2 linked regions of the Methanotorris igneus Kol 5 genome follow. The protein of the gene in region 1 binds, or shares a complex with, the protein of each later gene. Links are inferred from orthologs where the notes say so. Each region holds a gene or a part of one and is shown in the gene's direction. Other genes may lie near its edges.

Region 1 (7,813 bases):
GCAGGGATTTTGTTGGCATCTATAAGATTGTGGAACGAGGAGGATAGAAAAAACATCCTCTATGCAAGATTGCACATTGCTGGTGTTATTGATATAGCATGTATAATCATCATGCTGATGATGAACCAGCCACTGTTGGCATTGGTTTATTTGATACTATGCCCATTTGCAGCCCACGCTATTGCTAATGCAAATTATTATGATAAATACAACAAAGAATAAAAATGTTGTGCGTATGAAAAGTTTTTAAATTTAATAATCTTATTCCAAAAGAAAAAATGAAAATTTACTTTTTTAGAGATTTAGAAATTAAATGATTTTTATTTTTTGGATTCTTTTATAGTTGTGTGCGTTAGAAGTTGAATATAGCAATAAATTTTGTGGGGCATTAAGCATTAATTTCAAAATTTAATTTAAAAGGAGATAAATAAGTATGAAAAATTCGCACAATTGTGGTCATATTCGTAGATACTGTACCCAAATTAAAATTAAAAAATTAAAATTTAATTAAGTTTGGATTATGATTAGAGACAATGTTTTTTACCTTTTTGGTTGTCGCTAAGAAAGCACTGCCCTTTAGGGCAGTGATGAATTAGGGGATGTGGGTGAGGCAAGCATAAGTTATATATAATCGAAATTTTAGTATATCATTTATTGCCCTCAGTCCACGTTATTAATGGGTGGGATTCGGGCGAAATCAAAAAAGATTTCGCTATCCGAAGCTAACGCTTCGGTTTCAAAAATCCCATCGCTGGGGGCGTTGTGTTGAGAGAAGGTATCCCCGAATCTCCTAAATGGAGATAGGGGTAGTGGCTTTGGCGGAGCCGGGGAGGGTGAGGTTTTTAACCTCCGCTCTCCCGAAACTCCGCCCTTTAAGGGCGGAGAACCGTCATAGTAACGGTGGTAATTTAAACTTTTTTTGCTTTTTAGTTGAATTTATTATTTTAATCATCTCTGCAAGTAAATTGGTGATCTTTTTTTCAGAAATTGGTGATAACACCTCATTTAATATAATTTCAAATTTTCTCGCTTCCACACCTGAGCATTCTGAGATATAATCCAAATCTATTTTTTCCCCTTTAAGATAAACTCCACAAACTCCGCAACATCCCACCACCTCATTGTCTATCATTATGGGCAACATATACTTACCAAATTTGGACCCACAAGATGTCACAATTATGGGTGGTAACTTATCTTCCTTAACTATAATTATATTCCTTGAAGCAAAATCTTCAGCAATTAGACGTTCATCGCTATTTAAAAATTTTTTTACCAATTCGTATGATACTTGATTTGCTTTTTGGCATATCTTATTACAATCTGTGCCTTTTATAATTGAACATATGGGATTGCATACATATGATGGGTAAATCATATTTCCCTCGGTATCATATGTTGTTATATTAAGCCCATATTCTTTCGCAATTCCAGAGAAAACTATTATATTTTCAATTGCGATCTTCTTTATTAGTTTTTCATAATTATCCATTTTTTCACCCTATATTGTGTAAAAAACAAAGATTTACTATAGTTTGTTATAATTATTTAACTATTGAAATTTATATAGATTTTGTGCTATTTTCGTATCATGTTTAAATATTATTTGTAAATATTCGCACAAAAAGATATATATACATTTAAATGCAAACTTTTAAAATGGAGGTGGATTTATGCTCCTAAAATCCGAGAAAGACTTTGATAACAATTTTGTAAATGAAATTATAGAAACTGGAAGAACCATTCTTGGGGAGGGGCATGTTGCTTCTTTTAAAGCATGTTATCAATGTGGAACATGCACTGGAAGTTGTCCAAGTGGTAGAATAACTGCCTTTAAAACAAGAAAGTTAATAAAATATGCCCAATTTGGGATGAGGAAGTTTGCTGTAGAAAGTGAGGATTTATGGATGTGCACAACATGCTATGAATGCTATGAAAGATGCCCAAGGGAAGTAAAAATCACAGATATAATCAAAGTGATTAGGAATATTGCAGCAAGGGAGGGGAGAATGGCAAAAGCCCATAGAATGACTGCATTGTATGTATTTAAAACCGGGCATGCTGTTCCAATTAATGAAGAAACAAGAAAAGCAAGGAAATCAATAGGGTTAAGTGAAGTTCCCCCAACAACGCACAAATATCCTGAAGTGTTGGAGGTTATAAGGGGGATTATGAAGGATATGAAATTTTGCGATATTGTGGGAATATGCACTGAGAGTATGGAATTAAAACCTGTTGAATGGAAAGATATGTCTGAATAGGTGGTTTTATGGAATTTGCTTTTTTCTTGGGATGTATTGCACCAAATAGATATCCAGGAATCGAGGCAGCAACAGTTAAGGCATTAAAAATGCTTGGCATAGAAGTAGTTGATATGGAGGGGGCGAGTTGTTGCCCAGCTCCAGGGGTTTTTGGATCCTTTGACTTAAAAACATGGCTTGCATTGGCGGCAAGGAATTTGTGCGTTGCAGAAGAGATGGGCATGGATATAATAACAATATGTAACGGATGCTATGGTTCATTGTTTGAGGCGAATCACATCCTTCAAGAAAACAAAGAAGCAAGGGACATGGTAAATAAAGTTTTATCAAAATATGGGCTGGAATATAAAGGAACTGTTAAAGTTAGACATCTTCCAGAAGTTCTCTACTATGATTTAGGTGTTGATGCAATAGCAGAGAGCGTAAAAAAGCCCCTCAATATAAATGTTGCAGTTCATTATGGTTGCCACTACTTAAAACCAACCGATATAAAACATTTGGAAGGTTCCGAAAGACCGAAGTCATTGGATGAACTTGTTGAAGCACTTGGGGCTAAGTCAATACCTTATAGGGATAAAAATATGTGCTGTGGAGCAGGAGGGGGTGTTAGAGCAAGAAACCTCGATGTTGCATTAGAAATGACCGACAACAAATTAAGAAATATGAAAGAGGCAGGAGCAGATTGTGTTACAGAAGTTTGCCCATTTTGCCACCTTCAATTTGATAGAGGGCAAATTGAAATAAAGGAGAAATTTGGTAAAGAATACAACATACCAGTAATCCACTATTCACAACTATTGGGATTGGCTATGGGCATGTCGCCAAAGGATGTTGCTTTGGACTTACATTTTATATCAACTGAACCATTAATCAAAAAACTTGGATTATAAAAAGGTGATAAAATGAAAAATGAGGTTTTCTTTGGAGAAGGAATGAAAACAGTCAAAGAGAAGTATCCAGATTTGTATGAGGCAATTGTTAAATTAAATGAGGCAGCATTTACTGGAAAAGTTTTAGATTACAAAACTCAGAAGTTAATTGCAATAGGAATTGTTGCCTCAAAATGTGATGAGGTTGCAACAGAAAGACAGATGAGAAGTGGAATGAAAGAACTCGGCATTACAAAAGAAGAGATTGCAGATGTCTTAAGAGTTGTTCTATTAACAAGTGGAATGCCTGCATTTACAAAAGCAATGAAAATTTTGGAAAAATTGTAATGGCATATGCCTCAATTAAATTATTTAGTTTTGAAAGGGGAGAGCTATGAATTATTTCTGTGGAATAAACAGAATGAAAGAAGGAACAGACTTTGAAAAAAAGCACACTCCATTCATAGAATGCCCAGAAGTTGTTAAAGCAGATGAATATTTTGAGGTTAAAGTAACAACTGGAATCCCACATCCTATGGAAGATGGACATTTTATCCAATGGATTGAGCTGTTTATGTCTGATATTTATTTGGCAAGAGTTGATTTTACCCAATTCATGAAACCAGAAATAGTATTTGTTGTAAAAGCCCCTTCAAAAGGGCATGATAAGTTCACTCTTAAAGCCCTTATGAGATGCAATTTACACGGCATTTGGGAATATGAAAAAGAAGTTAAGGTTGAATAAAATAATGAATAAAATAACAAAGGAGGGATAGAGAATGGATAAGTACCAATGTATGTGTGGGTGGATATACGATCCAGAAGTTGGAGAACCTTCTCAAAACATAAAGCCGGGTACACCATTTGAAGCCCTTCCAGATACTTTTACATGTCCGCAGTGTGGATTAGGGAAAAATGCATTTAGAAAAATTTAGGGGGAGGGAGGTTGATAACAACAAACCACCCCTTATATGAAGCATTGAAGGACATTCAAGATTTTAAATTAAGATTGGTGGAGTTTTTTAAGGATAAAAAAGTATTTCCAATAAAAAGTAAGGTGGAACTTGCCAACGCATTACCATGTGGATTGTCATTACCATGTGGAGAGATAGAAGCTGGAGAATTGGTAAAATTGTTAAATGAAGATGATTTCCCAATAAAAGACGCTGAAGATTTGGCTGTGAAATTGGCAAATAAATGCTTAATTGAGAAGGAAAATAAATAAGAGAATCAAAACTTTGCAATTTTAATTTATAATTTTTGCTATTACTTAAAGATGGTGGTAAAATGTTAATTGAAGTCTTTACATCACCAATGTGTCCGCATTGTCCAGCAGCAAAGAAAGTTGTTGAAGATGTTGTGGGTAAATTGAGTTGTGATGATATTGAAGTAAAGTATATTGATGTAACGGAAGACCCTGGTAGCGTAGATAAATACAGTATTATGGCTGTTCCAACTATTGTGGTTGATGGTGAAGTCGCATTTGTTGGAGCTCCTTCCAAGGAACAATTTGAAAATTATCTAAGAGAAAAGTTGAATAGGTGAATCATGGATGATTAAAGAAAATATCTTAGATGCTTTAAATAAACAAATAAACAGAGAATTTTATTCCGCATATCTCTACTTATCTATGTCAGCTTATGCAGAATCTATTGGATTGAAGGGTTTTGCTCAATGGCTTAAAGTCCAAAGCCAAGAAGAATTGGATCACGCAATGAAGATATATGATTATGTCATAGAAAGAGGGGGAAAAGTAAAACTATACTCCATAGAAGAACCAAAGAGCGAGTGGTCATCAATTATTGAAGTATTTGAAGATGGATATAAACATGAAGTATCCATAACTCAATCAATAAATGATATCATGGATCTTGCAATGTCTGAAAAGGATTATGCAACAGTAAATATGCTTCAATGGTTTGTAACTGAACAAGTTGAAGAAGAAGCGTCCTTTTCAGAAATTTTGGATAAATTAAAGCTAATTGGAGATGATAAAAGAGGTTTATTCATGCTTGATAAAGAACTTGGACAGAGAACTTACTCTCCTTAACTACAAAAGATTTAGGTGGAAATATGACATGGTGGAAATGTTCTAACTGCGGATATTTATTTGAGGCAGATACAATCCCTGAAAAATGTCCAAACTGTGGTGAAAAATGTACTTTTTATGATGTGACATGCTATACACCAGAATGTGGATGCCAAGGTTACGATCCAAAATTGGTTGCAAGAAAAGATCCACGTATCCTCTAATAACTTAAGTTATCCTTGAATAGATTATCTAAACTACGAATACGAGTAAATACTAGTTAATTAAAAAATATTAAAAAAAATAAAAAACCCGGGAGGGGGCAAAATGTGTGAAGAAACAATTTGTTGCATTGAAGGAGGTAGAATGCCTTTAATAGGTGAAAAATTTCCAGAAGTTGAAGTAAAAACTACACACGGAGTTATTAAACTGCCTGATCACTATAAAGGTAAGTGGTTTGTTCTATTTAGCCACCCAGCAGATTTTACACCAGTTTGTACAACAGAGTTTGTAGGATTCCAAAAAAGATACAAGGAATTTAAAGAACTCAATACTGAACTAATTGGTTTGAGTATAGACCAAGTTTTCAGCCATTTAAAATGGATTGAATGGATAAAAGAAAAATTAAATGTGGAGATTGAGTTCCCTGTTATAGCAGATGATAGAGGGATATTAGCAGAGCAATTGGGAATGATAAGCCCATATAAAGGAAATAACACTGTGAGGGCAGTATTTGTTGTTGATGATAAGGGAATCATAAGGGCAATAATATACTACCCACAAGAAGTTGGAAGAAATCTTGACGAAATCGTGAGGTTAGTTAAAGCACTTCAAACATCAGATAAAAAAGGAATGGCTATGCCTGCAAATTGGCCAAATAACGATATACTTGGAGATAAAGTTATAATTCCACCAGCATCAACTATTGAAGAAATAAAACAAAGAAAAGAAGCTTGTAAAAAAGGAGAAATTGAATGTCTCGACTGGTGGCTATGTTATAAAAAATTGGAATAATCCAAACATTAATTTTTATAATTCATTAACTTTTTTGGTGAATAGAAATGGTTGAAATTAAATTATCCTGCAAATTGGATAATAGTTGTGAAAAACCAAGGTATAGGAAGTATAGGTGTAGGGTTTGCGGTTGGACATATGACCCATTAAAAGGGGATCCAAGCCAAAATATCCCACCAAAAACACCATTTGAAGAACTTCCAGATACTTGGGTTTGTCCAATTTGTAGAGGAAAAATTGGAAAAGAATCATTTGAACCCTTGGATGAATGGGTAGAATTTGATTGAAGGAGGGGATTTTATGAAAACGGCCTTTTTAGTATTTAGCTATGAAAAAAATGGAAAACCAAACATGCCTATAATGTTCCATACACTTTTATTTGCAAATGAGATGAAGGAAAAAGGAGATGAAGTAAAAATTATACTCGAAGGAGAAGGTGTAAATTGGGCAAAAGATTTGCTCAATGAAGATCATCCACTTAAAAATCATTTTGAAAAATTAAAAGATGATTTTGTTGTTTGTGAAGCATGTGCAAGCATGTTTGGAGTTAAAGAGAAAATTGAAGGAAAATTAAAGTTAGATAATGATTTATTTGGACATGTAAGCCTAAAAAAGTATTTGGATGATGGATATCAAATAATTGAATTATAAATGAAGAATTTAAAGTTTATTTAAAAATTTAAAAGTGGTATCTATGGTAGTAGAAATAAAAAAGGATATTTTCTGGGTTGGTGTGGTGGACTGGGAAATTAGGGACTTTCATGGTTATATAACCTCAAACGGTTCCACATACAACTCCTATTTAATAAAAGATGAAAAAAACGTTTTGATTGATACCGCTAAGGGTTACATGTTTGATGAATTAATCAGAGGAATTAGCAGAATTATTAATCCAGAGGACATTGACTATGTCGTTGTAAATCATGTAGAAACTGATCACAGCGGTTGTGTAGATAAAATAGTTGAACTTAGTGGAGCAACAGTAATTACGAATGAGAAGGGGAAAGAACATTTATCTTTACATTATGATACAAAGGATTGGGATTTTATTATTGTAGATAGCGGAGATGAAATTTCCATTGGAAAAAGAACTTTAAAATTTATAAAAACGCCTATGCTCCACTGGCCAGATAATATGGTGACGTACTGTAAAGAGGAAAAGATTTTATTCTCGAATGATGCATTTGGACAACACTTAGCAAGTTCTGAAAGATTTGATTATGAAGTTGGGGACGAGATCCTTGAGTATGCAAAGGAGTATTTTGCAAATATATTAATGCCTTATAAGATGCTTATTCCTAATGCAATAAATTCCTTAAAAGATTTAGAGATAGAGCTTATATGTCCATCTCATGGTGTTATATGGAAGGAGAAAAAAGATGAAATCATAAAAAAGTATCTTGATTGGGCAAATGATAAAATAGAAAACAAAGCGGTCATTGTTTATGATACAATGTATAACTCAACCAAAAAGATTGCCCATGCTATTGCTGATGGTTTAATGGAAAATGGTGTTAAAGTAGCGATATACAAAATTTCTGAAACTCCTATGAATACCATCATTAGAGAAATTTTAGATGCAAAATACGTTCTTATCGGCTCTCCAACATTAAATCAAAATGTTTTACCTAATATTGCAA
Region 2 (5,355 bases), 760 kb from region 1 along the record:
TGGAGCTTCCAACAAAGAGGAAGACGGAGGAAAAAGAAAAGTTCAGAATGTGTGTAAGATGCGGAGCATGTACAGTGGCATGTCCAACAGGTGCATTGAAGTTAGGTAAAATAACCCACAACGGAAAAGAATACAACAGGATCGAATTCAAACCACATCTATGTAACAAATGTGGCAAGTGTGTTGAAATCTGCCCATATAACGTGTTGGAGTTAACTGACAACAACGAAATGCCATTAAAAGGATTCTGTGTAATGTGCTTGAAGTGTGTTGAAGCATGTGAGAAGATTAAAAGAAATGCATTGGCATTGAAATAATTTTTTACACATTCTTATTAGAAAAACCAATCACCAAATTAATAAATCAAATATCAACAAAATATACTAAATTACCAATAACATTTGGTGATAACATGGAAGAGCCAAGAATCGGAGTATATGTCTGTCATTGTGGAGTTAACATTGGAGGAGTCGTTGATTGTCCAGAAGTTGCTGAATTTGCTAAGACATTAAAAAATGTTGTTGTTGCAAGAGATTACAAATATATGTGTGCCGACCCAGGGCAAGAGATGATTAAGAAGGATATTGAGGAATACAATTTAAACAGAGTTGTTGTTGCTGCCTGTTCTCCAAGGTTACACGAGCCAACATTTAGAAGATGTGTTGCTGAAGCAGGATTAAACCCATTCTTATTCGAGTTTGCAAACATAAGGGAACACTGTTCATGGGTTCACATGCATGAAAAGGAAAAAGCAACAGAAAAGGCAAAAGATTTAGTAAGAATGGCAGTAGCAAAGGCAAGGTTGTTGGAGCCATTAGAATTCATCAAAGTTGGAGTTACAAGAAGGGCATTGGTTATTGGAGGGGGAGTTGCTGGAATTCAGACTGCATTAGATTTAGGAGATATGGGATTTGAGACCATACTGGTTGAAAAATCCCCTTCTGTTGGAGGAAGAATGGCACAATTAGACAAAACATTCCCAACAAACGACTGTTCTATCTGTATATTGGCTCCAAAGATGGTTGATGTTGCAAAACATCCAAATGTTAAACTCTACGCATATTCAGAGGTTGTAGATGTCCAAGGATACATTGGGAACTTTAAGGTTACAATAATGAAAAAGCCAAGATACATTGATGAAACAAAATGTACTGGATGTGGACAGTGTGCAGAAGTTTGTCCAATAGATGTGCCAAATGAATTTGATATGGGTCTTGGAATGAGAAAAGCAATCTACAAACCATTCCCACAAGCAGTTCCAGCAAAATACACTATTGACAAGGAACACTGTATAGAATGTGGATTATGTGCTAAGGTTTGTGGTCCTAATGCCATCGACTTTTCCCAAAAACCAGAGTTCATTGAGGTTGAGGTTGGAACAATAATTTGTGCTATTGGTTATGATGTATTTGACCCAACAGTTAGGGAAGAGTATGGATATGGAGTTTATGACAACGTTATAACTGCTCTTGAATTGGAGAGGATGATTAATGCCTCAGGTCCAACAGGAGGAAAAGTAATTAGGTTGAGCGATGGTAAAAAACCAAAGAGAATTGCATTCATTCAATGTGTTGGTTCAAGGGATGCAAAAGTTGGCAACAAATACTGTTCCAATGTCTGTTGTATGTATGCAATGAAAAACTCACAATTAATCAAAGAAAAATCCCCAGATACGGAGATAGACATTTACTACATGGATATTAGGGCATTTAGCAAAGGATATGAGGAATTCTACGAAAGAAGTGCAAAACAATATGGCATTACATTCATAAGGGGTAGACCTGCTCAGATTTTAGAGGATCCAAAAACCAAGAACTTAATTGTTAGAGCAGAAGATACCTTATTGGGAGAAATAATCGAAAAGGAGTATGATTTGGTTGTTCTTTCAGTTGGTATGGTGCCAACAAAATCAGCTGATGAGATCCAAAAAATCTTAGGTATCTCAAGAACACCAGACCAATTCTTCATGGAGGCACACCCAAAATTAAGACCCGTCGATACAGCAACAGATGGGGTTTATTTAGCAGGGGCATGTCAAGGACCAAAAGATATTCCTGCTTCAGTAGCACAAGGTTCCGCAGCGGCAGCAAGGGCTGCAATTCCATTGGCTAAGGGAGAAGTTGAAGTCGAACCAATTGTTGCAACAGTAAATGAAGAAATTTGCGGTGGATGTGGAGTCTGTGTAAAACAATGCCCTTATGGAGCCCCAAGGTTAGTTGAAAAAGATGGTAGAAAGGTTGCAGAGGTTATTGCTGCGTTGTGTAAAGGATGCGGAACATGTGCTGCTGGATGTCCAAGTGGAGCATTAGAACAGAAACACTTCAAAACTATTCAATTATTCAAGCAAATTGAAGGAGCATTCAAAGACCCTGCATAAATCTATAGTATATGCCTAAAAGTCCTAAATTCCAAATTTTATTCCAAATTTTCAAATTTCTCTATTCAATCAGTTAAATTGCACAAAGATTATTTAAGGTGGTTCTATGGAGATAGTAAAGGACGTGGTGTGTCCATTTTGTGGGACGTTGTGTGATGACATAATATGCTATGTTGAAAATAACCACATAGTTGGAACAAAAAACGCATGTAGAATTGGACACAGCAAATTTACCCATAGAGATGGGGCAGTTAGATATACAGAGCCGTTAATGAGGGAAAATAAAAAAGATGATTTCAAAAAAGTGGATTGGGACACAGCAATAGAAAAAACAGCAGAGATATTGGTAAATGCTAAAAGACCAATATTATATGGATTCTCAGCAACTGAATGCCACGCACATGCGTATGGAATGAAATTGGCCGAAATGGTTGGAGGGGTTGTAAGCAATACAGCAGAGGTTTGTCATGGGCCAAGTGTTTGGGCACTGCAAGATGTTGGCTATCCAATCTGCACATTAGGGGAAGTAAAGAACAGAGCAGATGTTGTAATATACTGGGGATGCAACCCAATGCATGCACACCCAAGACACATGGGTAGGTATGGAGTGTTTGCGAGAGGATTTTTCAGAGAGAGAGGAAGAAGTGACAGAACCTTAATAGTTGTTGATCCAAGAAAGACAGATACTGCAAAGTTAGCTGATATCCACTTACAGGTTGAGCAACATAAGGACTATGAGTTAATAAGTGCAATGAGGGCAGTATTGAAAGATTTTGAGTTGCAAGTTGACAAAGTTGCAGGGATTCCAGTTGAGTTAATTTATGAGGCAGTCGATATTCTTAAAAACGCCCAATTTGGAATCCTATTCTTTGGTATGGGAGTTACCCAATCAAAAAGCAAACATAGAAACATAGACAATGCTATCCAATTGGTTGTTGACTTAAATGCTTACACAAAATTCTCACTCATTCCAATGAGAGGACACTACAACGTAAACGGATTCAACCAGGTCTGTACATGGGTCTCTGGCTTTCCATTATGTGTAGATTACTCAAGAGGATACCCAAGATTCAACCCGGGAGATACGAGTGTAACTGATTTACTAATAAGGAAAGAGGCAGATGCTATGCTCAACATTGCCTCTGATCCAGGAGCACACTTCCCAAATAAGGCTGTGGAGGGAATGGCAGAAATCCCACTAATAGCAATAGAGCCCCACAGAACCCCAACGACAGAATTGGCAAACATTATTCTACCCCCAGCAATTGCAGGTGTAGAATGTGAAGGAACTGCTTATAGAATGGATGGAGTTCCTATTGAATTAAAAAAAGTCATAGAGCCCCCAGAAGGCGTTTTATCAGACAGAGAAATCATGAAAAAAATTATCCGCAAAGTCAAAGAACTTTTGTAATCATAACATTTTCTTATATTTTTTTCGTTATTTAGTAATACTTTTTTAAAATTTATATTATTATAATAACAAAAATTTAAATTAAGTAGTAAATTTTATATACAACAACCAAAGGTGATATTAACATAAGTAGAGTAATACGGTGATAATTATGAATATAAAAATAAGCATCGAAAAGTTAAAATTAGTAAGACCAAAGGAAAATCCAAAAAATGCAAATTTAAAATTGGATGTAAATTGGGACATAACATACAAAAAAATAAGTAACAATTCATTTGGTTATATATGCAATTTAAAAATGGAGGGGGAATTTCCAACATTATTTGTTATTGAGGGTGCTGTGGAGTTTGAAGAAAGTATTAACCACATTCCAGATGATATCTCGCAATCAATATTAGATAGTTTATTTCAAATTTTAGTAAATATGATAACCATAACAAAAGAAATACATATTGAAGTTAAAGATTTCCCACTCGCAGAAATTCCCGCTCAAAAGGTTGCATCATAAACAAGGTGGTAGAATGAAAATTATACACACAATATGCCCAAGTTGTAGCGTTGGATGTGGAATAGATTTAATTGTTGAGAATGACAAGGTTGTAGGGACTTATCCATACAAAAAACATACAATAAATGAAGGAAAAAACTGTTTAACTGGAAAAAACTGCTACAAAATAATTTACCATGAGAAGAGATTAAAAAAACCATTAATTAAGAAAAATGGGAAGTTTGTTGAAGTTAGTTGGGATGAGGCTTTGGAGTTAATAGCAAATAAATTAAAAAGTTACAATCCAGAAGATATTGGCTTTATTGCTTCTGGAAAATGCACAAATGAAGATAACTATGCACTAAAAAAGTTTGCAGAAACTCTCGGAGTTAAAAATATAGGGCATTGTATATGCAACTCCCCAAAAGTTGGTTTGGATAAAGAGACTGCGTCAATTGATGACATTGAGAATGCAGAAGTTATTTTAATATTTGGAGATGTATTTGGACAGAATGCCCTAATTGGAAGGAAAGTAATTAAAGCAAAAGAAAAAGGGGCTGATGTCATTGTTATTGATAGAATAGAGAAAGAAATAACCAAATTAAATTCAGATGAGTTCATAAAGGTTAATGACTTTGTGGAATTTTTAAGCAATCCCAATGATGAAATAGTAAAGAAACTCAGTGAAAAGAACTCAATTATAATATTTAATGCTCTAACAACAGAGGAAGAATGTGATTTAGCATATAAATTGGCAGAAAAAACAAATAGCAAAATATTGCCAATTGCAAAACATTGCAACACCGTTGGAGCTACAATGGTTGGCATTTCTGCTTTAAATAAGGATGAGATTATCAATTTGATAAAAAGTGTCAAATGCCTCTATATTATGGGTGAAAATCCAGCATTAATTGATGATGAAGCATTAAAAAATGTTGAATTTTTGGTTGTTCAGGATATTATAATGAGCGAAACCGCAGAACTTGCTGATGTAGTGTTGCCTTCTGCATGTTGGGCAGAAAAAGAGGGAACATTCACCAATACAGAAAGGAGAACACAAAAAATAAATAAGGCAGTAAA

The links.
Region 2: the proteins of hdrC (region 1) and METIG_RS06005 are in contact, whole or in part, in a cryo-EM structure (PDB 7BKB), measured with the Methanospirillum hungatei proteins. The link is inferred for Methanotorris igneus Kol 5 from one-to-one orthologs. Residues at the interface, in WP_011448820.1 of Methanospirillum hungatei: Arg18, Arg19, Tyr20, His21, Leu22, Asp24, Ile40, Asn42, Met43, Cys44, Tyr45, Gln46, Arg65, Leu66, Arg69, Val72, Leu73, Leu75, Glu78, Arg100; in WP_011448822.1 of Methanospirillum hungatei: Lys396, Tyr441, Glu455, Tyr458, Tyr459, Gln462, His463, Lys467, Phe468, Ile469, Phe488, Asp491, Leu493, Leu494, Arg496, Pro497, Val498, Asp499, Val500, Glu501.

Annotation. Positions count from the first base shown.
Region 1 is NC_015562.1:436,836-444,648, forward strand. Bases 579-3,467 are described here. They hold hdrC (CoB--CoM heterodisulfide reductase subunit C), read left to right. Parts: upstream 579-1,673; coding sequence 1,674-2,261; downstream 2,262-3,467. Other genes in these bases: METIG_RS02060 (PocR ligand-binding domain-containing protein), read right to left, coding at 890-1,492; hdrB (CoB--CoM heterodisulfide reductase subunit B), read left to right, coding at 2,270-3,151; METIG_RS02075 (carboxymuconolactone decarboxylase family protein), read left to right, coding at 3,164-3,467. In the rest of the region: METIG_RS02055 (cation:proton antiporter), read left to right, coding at 1-222; more of METIG_RS02075, read left to right, coding at 3,468-3,478; METIG_RS02080 (class II SORL domain-containing protein), read left to right, coding at 3,525-3,875; METIG_RS02085 (rubredoxin), read left to right, coding at 3,910-4,065; METIG_RS02090 (MTH865 family protein), read left to right, coding at 4,077-4,355; METIG_RS02095 (MJ0307 family thioredoxin), read left to right, coding at 4,418-4,675; METIG_RS02100 (ferritin), read left to right, coding at 4,683-5,180; METIG_RS02105 (rubredoxin-like domain-containing protein), read left to right, coding at 5,204-5,383; METIG_RS02110 (peroxiredoxin), read left to right, coding at 5,487-6,173; METIG_RS02115 (rubredoxin), read left to right, coding at 6,221-6,460; METIG_RS02120 (DsrE family protein), read left to right, coding at 6,474-6,824; METIG_RS02125 (FprA family A-type flavoprotein), read left to right, coding at 6,868-7,813.
Region 2 is NC_015562.1:1,195,968-1,201,322, reverse strand. Bases 1-2,894 are described here. They hold METIG_RS06005 (CoB--CoM heterodisulfide reductase iron-sulfur subunit A family protein), read left to right. Parts: upstream 1-412; coding sequence 413-2,377; downstream 2,378-2,894. Other genes in these bases: METIG_RS06000 (formylmethanofuran dehydrogenase subunit B), read left to right, coding at 2,484-2,894; METIG_RS06010 (4Fe-4S binding protein), read left to right, coding at 1-317. Outside these bases: more of METIG_RS06000, read left to right, coding at 2,895-3,788; METIG_RS05995 (hypothetical protein), read left to right, coding at 3,940-4,296; METIG_RS05990 (molybdopterin oxidoreductase family protein), read left to right, coding at 4,310-5,355. UniProt on the Methanocaldococcus jannaschii protein: Part of a complex that catalyzes the reversible reduction of CoM-S-S-CoB to the thiol-coenzymes H-S-CoM (coenzyme M) and H-S-CoB (coenzyme B).